2 regions of the Craurococcus roseus genome follow, and region 2 is predicted to be linked to the other one. Evidence: predicted binding sites of a transcription regulator. Region 2 holds the regulator's gene; the other holds the start of a gene.
What was found. The regulator LexA, encoded in region 2, represses DNA repair genes until DNA is damaged. The targets are predictions, from matches to a motif close to TGTTCTANNTANGTTC.

Region 1 (7,369 bases), on a different contig from region 2:
CTACGTCCTGAAAGGCAGCGACGATCAGCCCATGGGTCTCATCAGGATCCACCCCGACTTCGACCGCAGCCGCATCCTCCGCTTCGCAAGGCAGCACACGCAGCGTGAGCGCGACCAGCGCCTCTCCAGGATCCAGCAAGACGTCACCGCGATACGCGAGGCCCTCGTGGCCCGAGGCATCATCGCGCCCGAGTGAAGCGTTCATCGCCGGCGCTGGCGCTCCGCTGGCTCGCGAATAGCATCGCGCGATCCTGAAGTGGGAAGGCGGCGGACCGGTGCCCGCCGCCTTTCTCATCAGCCCCCAACGCGGTCGGGTCATCGGTCGACCGGAAGCCGATCCTTCATCGCAGCCGCTGTCCGGTGTCCCAGGCGCAGAACGGGTAGGCGGCCGTCACGCGGGTCGCGTCGCTCTCGTCGAGGACGACGAGATCGCGCCGACGCAGCGCGCCCAGGATCGACGCGACCTCCCGCTCGTCCACGCCGGTACTGGCGGCCGCCCACCTCGCGGATGTCCGGAAGCGGATCGCCGACCTGCGGGCGATGGAGCGGACCCTGGCGGCTGCAGTCCGCCGATGCGACGCGGGCGGGGCGCCCGAATGCCCGCTGATTGAGGCCCTGTCGTCGGGCGCCGCGTTGCCCACCTGATCATTGTGGAGCCGACTCGGGAGTGCCACCTCGCGTTTCGCTTCCACGATCCGGAGGCGGCGGCATCCTCGTGCAGGGTCTTCCCTTCGGTCCCGCCGACGCCCGCCGTGCGACGGCCTGGGCCGCACTTCCCCGCCAGGAACCGGGCGGGCGGTGCGGCGTCCCGTGGCCAGGGAGGGCTTCTTTCTTCGGCTCCGCACCCGTCAGCGTCCTCCGCTCGGGCCGGTCCTCGGCACTCGATTGGAAACCGCAGTCCCGGCACGGCCAGCAATTCGGCCGGCCCCCGACGCGGATCACGTCCCGCCGAGAGTTGACGTATTAAGTTGACGCTGAAGGTTGACGGCCTAGATTTCGAGTGGATCGTCAACCCGAGGAGGCCGACATGGATGCCCAGGGACTGGAGTGGCGGGCCGCCGGCGACCTGCCCGCCGGGTCCGCGGGCATCGCGCGCCTCGCCGCCCGCATCGAGGCCTCCGCCGTCGTGCTGAGCGCCGAGGCGGCCGAACGCGGCATCACGATAGCCCTAGGGGGGAAGCCGGCCGGACGGCCCCGCGCGCCCCGGCGGCAGGCGGCGGACCACCTCGCCTGGTTCGAGTCGGTCGTCTGGTCGTCCAGGCTGCGGCTGGTCGAGATCAAGGCCGCTTTGGAGGCGTTCGGCCGCATGGAGCGGCCCGGCGACGCCGAGGCGCGGGTCGTCCGCTACCTGGCCGACCTCACGCCGCTGCGCGTCCAGCTGGTCAGGTTGTCGCGGAGGGACCCGCGCCGCGCCATGCAGGAGACGGCGAGGCAGCTGGACGCCCTCGACGTGCACCTCGCCTCCGCCGCCGCCCTCCTCGGCGACCCGGGCCTCGCCGACGCCCCGGACGAGGAAGCCGACGGCGGGACGGCGATCGAGGCCCCGGACGACGGCGCGGCGGCGTTCGAGCGCGTCAGCGCCGAACTCCTCGACCGCGGCGGCGGGGGCATGTCGCTCCGCGAGGCGGCGGACGCGCTCGGCACGTCCAAGCAGGCCCTGCACAAGCGCATACACGCCGGGACGGCGCTCGGCATGATGCGCGGGCGGGAGATCGTCGTGCCGCGGGCCCAATTCGCCGACGGGGACGCCAAGGCCGGTTTCCTGCCGGGCATCCCGGAGGTGCTCGCCGCGTTCCGGGAGGCCGGGGAGCGGGGGTGGGGCGCCCTCCAATTCCTCGTGGAGCGGGACCCGAACCTCGGGCGGCCGCCGATCGACGCGCTGCGCGAGGGCCGGGTCGAGGCGGTCGTGCAGGCCGCGAGGGCCCACCTCGGCCTGGACGAAGGCTGACGCCGCCCCGATGCCGGCGGCCGCGGCGACCGGACCGGACCTGCCGGCCGGCGGGGGCTTCCTGCCCCACCGGCTGCCGGCCGGGACGGAACTCCACCGCATACACTGGGCGGAGCGGGATCCCGTGTTCTTCGGGCCCAAGCCCGGCCTCCCGCCGGCGAACAGGTTCGACGCGCCGGCCGGCGAGTACCGGACCTTCTACGCCGCCGAGCGCTTCGAGGGCGCCTTCGTCGAGACGGTGCTGCGCGACCCGCGCCGGCGGCTCGTCGCCCCGGCGAACGTCGCGGCGCGCGCCTGGACGGCGGTGGCGCTGCGCCGCGACGCGGTCCTGGCGAAGCTGTTCGACGAGGGGCTGCGCTGGCACGGCGTGGACGGGTCGATCAGCGCCATGGGCGACTACGGGCCGCCGCGCGCGGTCGCCCTCGCGCTGTTTTCGCGCTTCCCCGGGCTCGACGGCATCGCCTACCGGTCGCGGCACAACAACGGCCTCCTCTGCTACGCGGTGTTCGACCGCGTCGCCGCGGACGACCTGGTCCCCGGCCCCACCGTGGCCCTTTCCGGCCGCATGGACATGGCCGAGCGCGTGGTGCGCGAGCACGGCGGCGCGTTCGACCGCAGCGCCGCGGTCCCCCCGCCGGCCGCCGACTGACCGTGGCCGCCGCGCCGGGAGCCGTTTCCTGCTCCACGGCGGCGCCCGCCGGGGTGGAGTGCGGGTCGCCGGAGTCGACTCCGCCGCTCTCGCCGCAAGAGGCATGCCGGCCCGGTGCGGCATGGTCGCGCCGACCCCGCCGCCCTCCAGCGGCCCCCACGGCGCGTCGAGGGCGCGGCGGCCCGTCGTCCAGCGGTGACTGCATCGGCTGCCCTTCGCCCGCCCTCGGCGCTCCGCGAAGGCCTCCGCAACCGCGGCATCGCCGGCCGGGCCACGACGGCGCTTCCATTTGTTCGGCTTTTGTTCTTATGGTGCGCGGCGACCGTTCAGGACCCGTGATGCTCCACCCCGCCGCGCTCGATCCCGCTTCCCTGCCCACGCCCCTGCTCGGCCGCCTGCTGCCGGCCGGCTTCCCCTCCCCCGCCGACGACTACCTGGACGGCGAGATCGACCTGAACCCCTACCTGATCGAGCGGCCGGCCAGCACCTTCCTGATGCGCGTCGCCGGCGAGAGCATGAAGGGCGCGGGCATCCTGGACGGGGACATGGTGGTCGTGGACCGCAGCGTCGCGCCGCAGTCCGGGCACGTCGTGGTGGGCGTGGTGCACGGCGAGATGACGCTGAAGCGCTTCCACCGCCTCAAGAACGGCCGCGCCGCGTTGCAGGCCGAGAACCCCGACTTCCCGGAATTCGTCATCGGCGAGGAGCTGCCGGCCGAGATCTGGGGCGTCGTGGTCGGCGTGGTCCGCAAGCTGCGCTGACGTGCCGTGGCCGCGGCCCCGCCCTTCGCGCTGATCGACGGCAACAACTTCTACGTGTCGTGCGAGCGCGTCTTCGACCGCCGTCTCGAAGGAGCGCCGGTTTTGGTGCTTAGCAATAACGATGGATGTGCTATTGCCCGAAGCCAGGAGGTCAAGGCGCTCGGCATCAAAATGGGCACGCCAGCGTTCAAGATACGCGATCTGATCGCCAAGCATTCGATCCGCGTGTTCTCCTCGAATTACACGCTCTACGGCGACATGAGCCGCCGCGTCAACGCCGTCATCGCGGACTTCTCACCCGACGTCGAGGTCTACTCGATCGACGAGACCTTCCTCGGCCTCGCCGGCTTCGCCCGCCGCGACCTGCCGGCCATGTGCCAGGACCTGCGCGCCACGGTCGCGCGCTGCACCGGCATCCCGACCTGCGTCGGCATCGGCCCGACCAAGACGCTGGCCAAGCTCGGCAACGCCGCGGCGAAGAAGCGGCCGGAGTTCGGAGGCGTCTGCGATCTGAGCGGAGAGGGCCCGCGCGCGGCGGTGCTGCGCGCCTTCCCCGTCGAGGACGTGTGGGGCATCGGCCCGGCCACCGCCGCCAAGCTGGCCGCGCTCGGCATCGCCACCGCCGCCGGCCTGCGGGACATGTCGCCCAAGCAGGCGCGCGCCCTCGGCACCGTCACCCTGGAGCGCACGGTGCTGGAGCTGGGCGGGCTGTCCTGCCTGGCGCTGGAGGAGGTGGCCCCGCAGCGCAAGGGCATGGCGGTGACGCGCTCCTTCGGCCGGCCGGTCACGTCGCTGGACGAACTGCGCGAGGCCGTGGCCGCCTACGCGACGCGCGCCGGCGAGAAGCTGCGCGCGCACGGCGTGGTCGCCGGCCAGCTCGCCGCCTTCTTCCACACTTCGCCGCACCGGGACGGGCCGCACCACCACGGGCAGCGCTCGACGCGCTTGGTGCCGATGACGGCGGACACGCGCGGGCTGATCGGCGCCGCGCTGCGCTGCGTGGAGGCGGCGTGGCGTGGCGGGCGGGGCTGCCGCTACGTGAAGGCCGGCGTGCTGCTGGACGACCTGTGCCGGCCGGAGGACGCGCCTCCGACCCTCTTCGCGGCCCCCTCGCCCAAAAGCGGCGCGCTCATGGCGGCCGTGGACCGGGTCAACGCCAAGCATGGCCGCAACACCCTGTTCCCAGCGGCCATGGGCATCGAGCGCGGCTGGAAGCTGCGCGCGGCGCACCACTCGCCACGCTACACCACTAGGCTCGACGAGCTGCCGCGCGTGCGCGCTTAGCAGAATCCCTCGAACCGCCTCCCTCCGCTTGCCCGGCATGGGCTGACGTGATCCGAACGGCCTGCGCTACGCCGACTTGGCCCGACCATGCCGCGGCGTCGCGGCTGGCCATGAAGGGGTGCCGTCGAGCGGACGGTGAAGGAGCGATGGCCGGCGGGCATCCACGGCCGCGGCCACCCGGCTCGCGGCCTCCGCCACGGCCTCGTGCTCCCAAACGCGGACCACCGTCCAGCCGGCCGCCGCGAGACGGGCGTCAGTATCAGCGTCGCGGCGGCGATTCGCTTCGATCTTCTCGCGCCACCACCCCGCGTTCGCCTTGGGCCACGTCATGTGGATCGGGCAGCCGTGCCAGAAACAGCCGTCCACGAACACCGCCACGCGCGCCGCGGGGAAGGCCACGTCCACGCTCCGCGTCATCCCGGGCAGCAGGCGGCGGTGCAGGCGGAAGCGGAAGCCGGCCCGGTGCAGGGCCGACCTGAGGCCGCGCTCAAGCGCGTTGTCGCGGCCCTTGGTCGCCCGCATCCGGCGGCGGGCCTGCGGCGACGAGGCTGGAGGGGGAGCGCCCATGGCTGTTAGTTGATGCCGCATCCCCGCGAACACCCCCAAGGCCAAATTGAGTGCACTTACAAAACGTATGGGCTCCGGTTATGCTCCCGCCCCCTCTTCTTCGGATGCCACTCGAGCCCATGGACGGCGGGAGCACAGTTTCTGCCACGGACTTCGACCGCGCCCTGGCCTCGCTCCTGGCGGACCACGAGCGGCAGGGCGGCCGCCTCTCCCAGGCCCAGGTCGACAGGGCCGCGGAGAGGCGCGGCCTCGACGGGGTCTCCCTGCTGGCGCTCTGCGCGGCGCTGCGGGCGCGTGGCGTCGCGGTCGCGGAAGCGCCGGAGGTCCGCGAAGCGCAAGGCCTGGGCAACCAGCGCAAGCTGCGCGCCGCCCTGGTCGCCTTGCCCGGGCTCCGGGCCGCGCTCGCCCACCGCCTCCTGCCGCAAGCGGAGGAGGAGGGCCTCGGCCGGCGGATCGCGCTCGGGCGCCGCGTGGCGGTCGACGTGGCCGCGGGCAGCATCCGCTCGGATTGCCCGGACGCCGCGCGCGCGCTGCGCCTCGCCCACGAGGCGCGCGAGAGCCTCGTGGTGCACAACATGCGCTTGGTGGTCAGCGTCGCCCGCCGCTACGCGCACAGGGGCGGGCTCGACCTCGCCGACCTGGTGCAGGAAGGCGTGTTCGGCTTGGCGCGGGCGGCCGAGCAGTACGACCACACGCTCGGCTTCAAGTTCTCCACCTACGCCGTTTGGTGGATCAGGCAGGCGGTGGGGCGCGCGGCGGACAACCAGGGCCCGATGATCCGCCTCCCCATTCATCGTGCCGAGCAGGTCCGGAAGCTGCAGTCGACCGAAGCCAAGTTCATGCTGACCACCGGCCGGCGGCCATCCATCCCGGAGCTCGCGGCGGAGCTCGATTGGCCGCAGGACGCGGTGCTTCGTGTCAGGCACGCCGCGGGCCTGAAGGTCTTGTCGCTCGACGCCCCGAAATCGGCCGACGAGCCGGCGGCGCCCGGCGCGCGTTCGCTGGCGAGCGCAATCCCGGCGGAAGCGCCGAGTCCTGAGGAGATACTGGTGGAACGACAGCTAGGCCGCGAGTTGCGCGCCGCGATGGCGTCCGTGCCCGCGCGCACGCGCACGGTCCTCGAGATGCGCAGCGGCTTCTGGCCCCCTGGGCCGATGACGCTTGAGGAGGTGGGCCAGCGCTACGGCGTGTCCCGCGAGAGGATCAGGCAGATCGAGGCCAAAGGACTGAAGGCCCTCGGGCACCCGGCGCGCGGCCGTCGCCTCCGCACGTTCCTCGGACCATGAGCGCGGTGGCGCCGCTTATGCGGGACGAAGAAGCCGCGGAGCGGTTCGTGGGCTGGCTCGAAGCCGAGGTCCTCGCCGCGGCGCGGGGCGACCGCGACTCCACGTCCGAGAACGACCCCTCGGGCAAATACTTCCTCGGCCGCCTCGCCTCGGAGGACGCCGTCGCCAACGGCGGCTTGGGCGATCGCGGCGAGCGGCTTGAGCCCTGCGCGATCGGGCTGCGGCTCCGCCCGGCCCTGTCCGGGGCGGGCCCGTGGCACCTGCGTGCCCGCGTCCGGTGCCTCGCTTGGTTGCGGGTGGACGAAAGGGCTTGGCGCAAGTCGCTGCCGGTGGACATGGCCGTCGATTGCCTCGTGGGCCCCGGCCGCGGGACCTGGCGCTTCGGGGAGGCGGAGCTGCGCGACGCGCTCAGGCACGCGACGGGCACGGAGGCATTCACCGCGGAGCTGCGCGTCGAGGTCGCGCCGGGGCGGGACGGGCGCCCTGAACTGATCGCCCAGCTGGTGAACACCTCGCCGGACAAGCACCCGGATCCGAGGGTGGACAAGGGCACGCAGCTCTACGAATGCTGCCTTGAGGTGGACGGGTTGGCGACCTCCCCGTTCAAACTCGAAGCCCTCCCGGATTCGTTCCGCTACGACCGCGACGTCCCGGCGTACGGGCTCAACGTCGGCATCGCCGCCGGCGCGGGACGCTTCGCGAGCGTGGACGCCCCGGCGTGCTCGAGGCGCCGCCCGGAATTCTGGCCCCCCGATCGGCCCGAGCCGCCCGATCTGCGCTTCGCGACGCTGGCGCGCGACCCGATCCCGTCGCTGGCGGGGCTCGTGCGCGAACTCGCCGCGTGGGGGGACGAGGTCTGGTCCGGCGCGACGCT
Region 2 (7,369 bases):
CCAGGTCGGGGAGGACCTCCTCTTCTACTTCGAGTGCGTCCGCGCGGGGGCGCGCTTCCGCCTCGCGGCCGACCAAGCCCTGTACCTCTACTCGGTGCGCGGGGGCTCCGCGTCGAACCAGGGCGCGGGCGCCCTCCACCTCAGCGCCGCCACGCGCCGGATGCGCAAGCTGGCGCGCGGGCTCGCCGACGCGGAACTGGATGCCTTGCTCCGCCAGCGCCAGCGCGCCGCCGACTCCGATTGCTTCGACCTGGCGATTGAGGCGCGCCGGCCGCGCGAAGCGCTCCGCTACGCGCGCTGGGCGGACCCGGCGCGGGTGGCGCGCCGGCTGGGCATGGCCGCCAACGCCCTGAGCCGGCGCTTGGTAGGCGGCGCTCCCGCACGGGACGGGCGCCTGTGAGCGGCGGCGGTGAAGGGGGCGGCGGAGGCGACCGCTTCACCCATTTCGACGAAGCGGGCCGGGCGGCGATGGTGGATGTCTCCGCCAAGGCGGAAACGGCGCGCGTGGCGGTGGCGCGCTGCCGCGTGGTGATGGCGCCGGCAACGCTCGCCCGCATCCAGGAAGGGCAGGTCGGCAAGGGCGACGTGCTCGGCGTGGCCCGGCTCGCCGGCATCATGGCCGCCAAGCGCACCTCCGACCTGATCCCGCTTTGCCATCCGCTGGCGCTCACCAAGGTCGCCGTGGACCTCTCGCCGGCGCCGCCCGACGCGGTGGAGATCGAAGCGACGGTGGGGCTCACCGGGCGGACCGGGGTCGAGATGGAAGCGCTGACGGCGGTGACGGTGGCGGCGCTGACCGTCTACGACATGTGCAAGGCGCTGGACCGCGGCATGCGCATCGAGGCGGTGCGGCTGGCCCGCAAGTCCGGCGGCAAATCAGGAACTTACGAGGCGGAGTGATGATCTCGGTCGAGGAAGCGAGGGAGCGCATCCTCCAGGCGTTCGCCCCCACGCCGGCCGAAACCGTGCCGCTGGCCGCATCCGGCGGTCGGGTGCTCGCGCGGCCCGTGCCGGCCCGCCTGACCCAACCGCCGGCCGATGTCTCGGCCATGGACGGCTACGCGGTGCGGGCTGCGGACGCTTCGACAGCGGGCGCCGAGTTGCGCGTCGTGGGCAGCGCCCCGGCGGGGCACCCCTTTGCCGGCGCGGTCGGTCCCGGCGAGGCGGTCCGCATCTTCACCGGCGCCTTCGTGCCCGACGGCGCGGACGCCATCCTGTTGCAAGAGGATGCCGAAGCCGACGAAGGCCGCGTGCGAGTGGGCGAGGCGGTCCGCCCCGGCCGCTGGATCCGCCGCCGCGGCCTGGACTTCGAAGAAGGCGAATCGCTGCTCGCGGCCGGCCGGCGGTTGACGGCGCGCGACGTGGGCCTCGCCGCCGCCGCCAACCACCCCTGGCTCACCGTCCACCGCCGCCCGCGAATCGGCATCCTGGCGACCGGCGACGAGATCGCCCTGCCCGGCGAGGCGGTGATCCCGGGGGGAATCGTCAGCAGCAACGCCCACGCCCTGGCGGCGCTGGTGCGCGCCAACGGCGGCGAGCCTTTGGTGCTGCCCATCGCGCCCGACGACGAAGCGGCCATCGCGGAAGCCGCGGCGTCGGCGCGGGGCTGCGACCTCCTGGTCACCACCGGCGGCGCCAGCGTGGGCGAACACGACCTGGTGCAGAGCGCCCTCGGCCCGGAAGGCTTCGCGCTGGATTTCTGGCGAATCGCCATGCGGCCGGGCAAGCCGCTGATCTGGGGGCGACTCGGGCTTACCCCGTTGCTCGGCCTGCCCGGTAACCCCGTGTCGGCGCTGGTTTGCGGCGTGGTGTTCCTGGTGCCGGCGTTGCGGCGCTTGTCGGGCTTGGCCGGCGAGTTGGCGCCGCGGACGATGCGGGCGCGACTCGGGGCGGCGCTGCCGGAAAACGACCGGCGCTTCGATTTCCTCCGGGCGCGGCTGGAAAAGGCACCGGAAGGCGAAATCGTCGCCCTCCCCTTCCCGGTGCAGGACAGCTCCATGATGAAGACGCTCGCGCGGGCGGACGCCCTGGTGCTGCGCGCGCCGCACGCCCCGGCGGCCGCGGCCGGGGAAACGGTGGAGGTCATCCTCCTCGATGATCTGGGTGTTTGAGACGAAATCCATTCCGCACCCTTGGGGAAAACATTTGACGCCATCGTAGAACTTTTATAGAACGTCGTTGACAGTTGCTGATTTGTTCGGTGCCACTGAGGGCACCGGCCCGCGGCGACGGACGGAGGCGATCTGTGCTCACCCGCAAGCAGCACGAGCTGCTCATCTTCATCGACCGGCACCTTCGCACGACCGGCTTCTCGCCTTCCTTCGAGGAAATGAAGGACGCGCTGAAGCTGAAGTCGAAGTCCGGTATCCACCGCCTCATCACCGCCCTCGAAGAGCGCGGCTTCCTGCACCGGCGCGCCCACCGCGCCCGGGCGTTGGAGGTGCTGCGCCTGCCCGAGAACCTGGCGCCGAGGCGCGGTAGCGCCAGCGGCGACAACGCGACCGCGGCCGCCGCCTCCGCGCCCGCCGCCGCTCCGCCCGCGGCCGCTTTCACCCCCAACGTCATCCGCGGCAACTTCGCCGCCCACCTGTCGGGCGTGCAGAAGGCGGCCAACGAGGCTGCGGCCGTCAACCTGCCGCTCTACGGCCGGATCGCCGCCGGCCTGCCCATCGAGGCGCTGCGGGACCAGGGCACCGGCGTCGAGGTGCCGGCGGCCATGCTCGGCGGCGGCGAGCACTACGCCTTGGAGGTCGCGGGCGACTCGATGGTCGAGGCCGGCATCCTGGACGGCGACACCGTGCTGATCCGCCGCGGCGACACCGCGGACAACGGCTCCATCGTCGTGGCGCTGGTGGACGAGAGCGAGGTCACGCTCAAGCGGCTGCGCCGCCGCGGCAACTCCATCGCGCTCGAAGCCGCCAACCCGCGCTACGAGACGCGCATCTTCGGCCCGGACCGGGTGAAGGTGCAGGGGCGCTTGGTCGGGCTGCTGCGGAAGTACTGAGCTTCCTGGGCTACTCCGGCTCGGGCGTCGGCTGCGGAGGCGCTTCGCGCGCCGCCGCCGCGTTGCGCGGCTTCGGCTGCGGCGGCACCCAGGGCCGCGCCCCCCGGGCCTCGCGGTCGCTCAACACGCGCGGCCCCGCCGGTTCCAGCCAAACGGCGTGCGCGCCGTCGCGCCACACGGAAAAGCGGTCCACCACCCGCGCGGCGCACCGGCCGCGCACCGGCTCGGCCGACACCACCAGCGGCGCGCCGGCGCAGGCCCAGGCCGGCGGGTCACCGCGCAGGAGCACCGCCGCGACCGCGCCGGCCGGCGAGGGCCGGATGGCGCACGCGCCGGCCTCGCAGGCGATGGCGCCGCCGGCGAAGGTTCCCGCGCGCTGCGGCGGCAAGAGTTCGGCCGTCTCCCGCCCGTAGAGGCGCAGCCATACGTCGCGCGTGAGGTTGGACGCGCCGGACAGGCGTTGCAGCAACAGTCCGTCCCCGGTTCGCAATGCGATCAGCCGCGCGTCGGCCGAGACCAGCATGTCCGGCGGACGCTGCGCCGCACCCGCCACGAAGCCCGCGACGATCACCGGCACGCCCAGCAAGCGCCAGCGGCTCCGCCACAGGCAAAGCCACGCCATGCCGAAGGCGACGACGCATAGCCCCCCGGCCGTGATGGGCGGCACCGGCACCGCCGCGCCGGGCCAAGCGGCGACGGCGCGCGCCACGGCCAGCACCGCCTCCACGCCCCAGCCCATCGGCGCCAGCGCCAGCCCTTCCAGGCCGAGCGGCATAAGCGCCACCGCCGCCATCCCGGCCGGCATGATCAGGGCCGAGGTGAGCGGCACCGCCACCGCGTTGGCGACCACGCCGTAGAGCTGCAACCGGCCGAAGTGGTGCAGGCCGAAGGGCGTCGTCGCGGCGCCGGCGAGGATGGAGGTGGCGACCGTGCCGAACAGCGCCACCGCGATCCGGCGGCGCCAGCGCCGCTCCGGCGGCGGCAGGCGCGGCCGCAGCCATTCCCAACCGGCGATCAGCGCCATCACCGCCGCGAAGCTCATCTGGAAGCTCGGCCCCAGCACCGCCGCCGGTTGCAACAGCAGCACCACGGCCGCGGCGAGCGCCAGGCCGCGCATGGAGATCGCGCGCCGGCCGGTCAGCAGCGCCAGCGTCGCCAGCGCGGCCATGGCGAAGGAGCGCTGCATCGGCACCTCGGCGCCGGTGAGCAGCATGTAGAACCCGCCCACGCCCAGCGCCCCCACCGCCGCCAACGGCTTGCCCGGCAGGCGCAGCGCCAGCGGCGGCACTGCGGCCAGGGCGAAGCGCAGCACGGCGAAGGAGACGCCCATGACGATGGCGATGTGCAACCCCGACACCGACAGCAGGTGCGCGAGGCCCGAGTCGCGCATGGCCGCGAGGTCGGCGGCGGGTATGGCGCTCTGCCCGCCGGTCAGCAGCGCGGCGGCGATGGCGCCCGCGCCGCCCGGCAGCGCGGCCGTGGTGCGGGCCTCGATCTCCGCGCGCAGGCCGGCCAGGGGCACGCTTTCCGCGCCGGGCTCGACCGAGGCGCGGCCGATGGCGAAGCCGCTGCCGCCGAGGCCCGAGAAGAAGGCCGCGCGCTGGAAGTCCCACGCCCCGGGATAGGCCGGCGGGACCGGCGGGCGGACCAGGGCGCGCACGCTCAGCACGTCCCCCGGGGCGGGTCGCGCCGGATCCTCGCTCCGCAGGCGGACGCGGATGCGGCGCGGCAGGGCCGGCTCGCCCTCGCCGAGGCGCGGCCGTTCCAGCGTGACGCGGCGGCCTTCCGGCAGAATGTCGACCGACGCCACCTTGCCCGTGACGACGACGGCGCCGCGCGGCAAGTCGAGCGGCGCCGGCTGCCGCCCCGCGTGCCAAAGGGCCGCGGCGAAGCCGAGCGCGAGCGCGGCGACGAGGCCCGACGCCCAACCCGCCGCCGCGCCGCGCCATGCCCCGACCAGGAGTGCGAACAGGACGAGTGGCGGCGTCACCCAAACCGCCGCCGCCGGCGGCTCGGCCGGCAACGCGAAGTAGAGGAGCACCCCCGCCCCGAGCGCCACGGCGAACCAGGGGGCGAAGCGCAACCGCTCCGCTTCGGCGAACTGGTGCAGCCATTGCGCGGCGCGTCCTGGTTCCGCCGCCGACACCAGGAGAGGAACGGACGCGGCGGACGGATTTGGCGGCGGCGCAGGCATCGTGTCGAACCTGCCGCGACGCGCGCGCCGCCGTCAACCATAAGGCGAGTTTCGCTGCTCGGTCGCGCGGCGCACCGGTGCCGACCGGGTTTGCGCGCCGTCCCGCCCTTGGCGCTGTCCGGCGCGGGCGTCGCCGGCGATCGTTGCTCTCCCAGGAGGCAAGACCCGCGAACGGCCTTCGTTCCACGACCTCCTCAAGAAGGCCGTTGGGTTCCACGCTTTTGCGGCCGCAACCTGGACGCTTGGATCGGCCGGATGGCACGCTTGACGCGCAGGGGACCGGCTGACGGCCGTAGCGGTCGAGTTGGGAGGCGTGGCCGTCCTCGGCGTGGAGGCGCACCGGATTTCGCGGCGCGGTGCCCCGGCCGGTACGGCGCCCGGCTCCCATGCCCGGCCTCCGTGCATCACCGCCGCGCGGCGATCGGCGGGCCGTCGGTGCTCGCGCCCATGTTGGCGGGCGTGCGCCGGCGCCTTGCGGGCGCGTCGCCGCGGCGGCAAGCCTGCGCCCTCTCCTCCGCCTCGGCAGATCGCAGGTACAAGCATGTCCGTCCGCACCCGCTTCGCCCCTTCCCCCACGGGCTTCCTGCACATCGGCGGGGCACGGACCGCGCTGTTCAACTTCCTCTTCGCGCGGCGGCACGGCGGGCAGTACCTGCTGCGGATCGAGGACACCGACCGGGCGCGTTCCACCGAGGAGGCCGTCAGGCAGATCCTGGACAGCCTGGAATGGCTGGGCCTCCGGCCGGACGAGCCGCCGATCTTCCAGAGCCGGCGCGAGGCGCGGCACGCCGAGGTGGCGCGGGAGCTGCTGGCGAAAGGCCGCGCCTACCTCGCCTTCGATACGCCCGAAGAGCTGCAACAGGCGCGGGAGTGCGCGGTCGCGGAAGGCCGGCCGCCCCGCTACGACGGCGCGTGGCGCGACCGCGACCCGGCCACGGCGCCGGCGGGGGCCAAGCCGGCGATCCGGCTGAAGGCGCCGCGGGAGGGCGAGACCGTCGTGCCCGATCTGGTGCAGGGCGAGGTGCGCGTCTCCAACGCCGAGCTGGACGACATGATCATCCTGCGGTCGGACGGCACGCCGACCTACCTGCACGCCGTCGTGGTGGACGACCACGACATGGGCATCACCCACGTCATCCGCGGCGACGACCACCTGACAAACACCTTCCGCCAATGCGCGATCTACGACGCCATGGGCTGGACGCGGCCCAGATTCGCGCACATCCCGCTGATCCACGGCGCCGACGGGGCCAAGCTGTCCAAGCGGCACGGCGCGGTGGGCGCGCTGGAGTTCCGCGAGCAGGGCTTCCTGCCGGAAGCGCTGTGCAACTACCTGTTGCGCCTCGGCTGGGGGCACGGCGACGAGGAGGTGGTGCCGCGCGACCGGGCCATCGCGCTGTTCGACCTCAAGGACGTCGGCCGCAGCGCCAGCCGCATGGATTACGCCAAGCTCCTGCACCTGAACGGCGTGTACCTGCGCGCGGCCGACGACGACCGGCTGGCGCACGATGTCATGGAGCGGCTGGCGAAGCGGAACGTCCTCTTCGGCGCCGAGGGCGCGGAGCGGGTGCGGGCGCTGATGCCGGACCTGAAAGAGCGGGCGAAGACCCTGGAGGAGCTGGCCGGCGCGGCCGCCTTCGCCGCCGTGGAGGGGCCGCCGCCGATGGAGCCCAAGGCCGCCGCGCTGCTGACGACGGAGGCGCGGGCGCGCTTGGCGGACTTGGCGCAGTTCCTGTCCGACGCGCCGTGGGAGCGGCTGGAACTGGAGCGGTGGCTGCGGGACTACGCCGAGGTGAAGGGCGTGAAGCTCGGCCAAGTGGCGCAGCCGCTGCGCGCGGCGCTGACCGGCAGCACACAGAGCCCGCCGATCGACGCGGTGCTGGCGGCGCTGGGGCGGACGGAGGCGATGGACCGGGTGCTGGCGGCGGTGGGCGACCTGGAGGTGGGTTGAGGCCGCTCCGGCGGGCGGCGTCCCATCCACCGCCTTTCCATCCTACGGCCCTGCCACCTCACTGTCGGCGCCCCCGACGAACGCCCCTTCGGCGATGGGATGCTCACGGTCCCAGCCAGCGCGGGAGCGAGGCCGCACAGGCGGAGGGACGCCCAGGGCAAAGCCGTTTCCGCCGCGCCGGGCCACGCGGCCTGCGCCTCCAACCGAGCGTGGCGGCATG

Region 1: ABD067_RS17225 (LexA family protein) is a predicted target of LexA. The motif match lies at 2,888-2,903, and genes of this name have one in related genera.

What each region holds. Positions count from the first base shown of each region.
Region 1 is NZ_BAAAFZ010000053.1:100,493-107,861, forward strand. Features, by position in the region: gene ABD067_RS17205 (hypothetical protein) at 1-196, shown strand, start outside; gene ABD067_RS17210 (hypothetical protein) at 342-479, opposite strand; gene ABD067_RS17215 (hypothetical protein) at 1,028-1,948, shown strand; gene ABD067_RS17220 (RES family NAD+ phosphorylase) at 1,959-2,597, shown strand; gene ABD067_RS17225 (LexA family protein) at 2,936-3,358, shown strand; gene ABD067_RS17230 (Y-family DNA polymerase) at 3,365-4,642, shown strand; gene ABD067_RS17235 (very short patch repair endonuclease) at 4,709-5,230, opposite strand; gene ABD067_RS17240 (sigma-70 family RNA polymerase sigma factor) at 5,329-6,495, shown strand; gene ABD067_RS17245 (helicase-related protein) at 6,513-7,369, shown strand, end outside.
Region 2 is NZ_BAAAFZ010000019.1:57,814-65,182, reverse strand. Features, by position in the region: gene ABD067_RS08710 (glycosyltransferase family 2 protein) at 1-400, shown strand, start outside; gene moaC (cyclic pyranopterin monophosphate synthase MoaC) at 397-900, shown strand; gene ABD067_RS08700 (molybdopterin molybdotransferase MoeA) at 900-2,111, shown strand; gene lexA (transcriptional repressor LexA) at 2,246-3,004, shown strand; gene ABD067_RS08690 (ComEC/Rec2 family competence protein) at 3,015-5,150, opposite strand; gene gltX (glutamate--tRNA ligase) at 5,740-7,149, shown strand.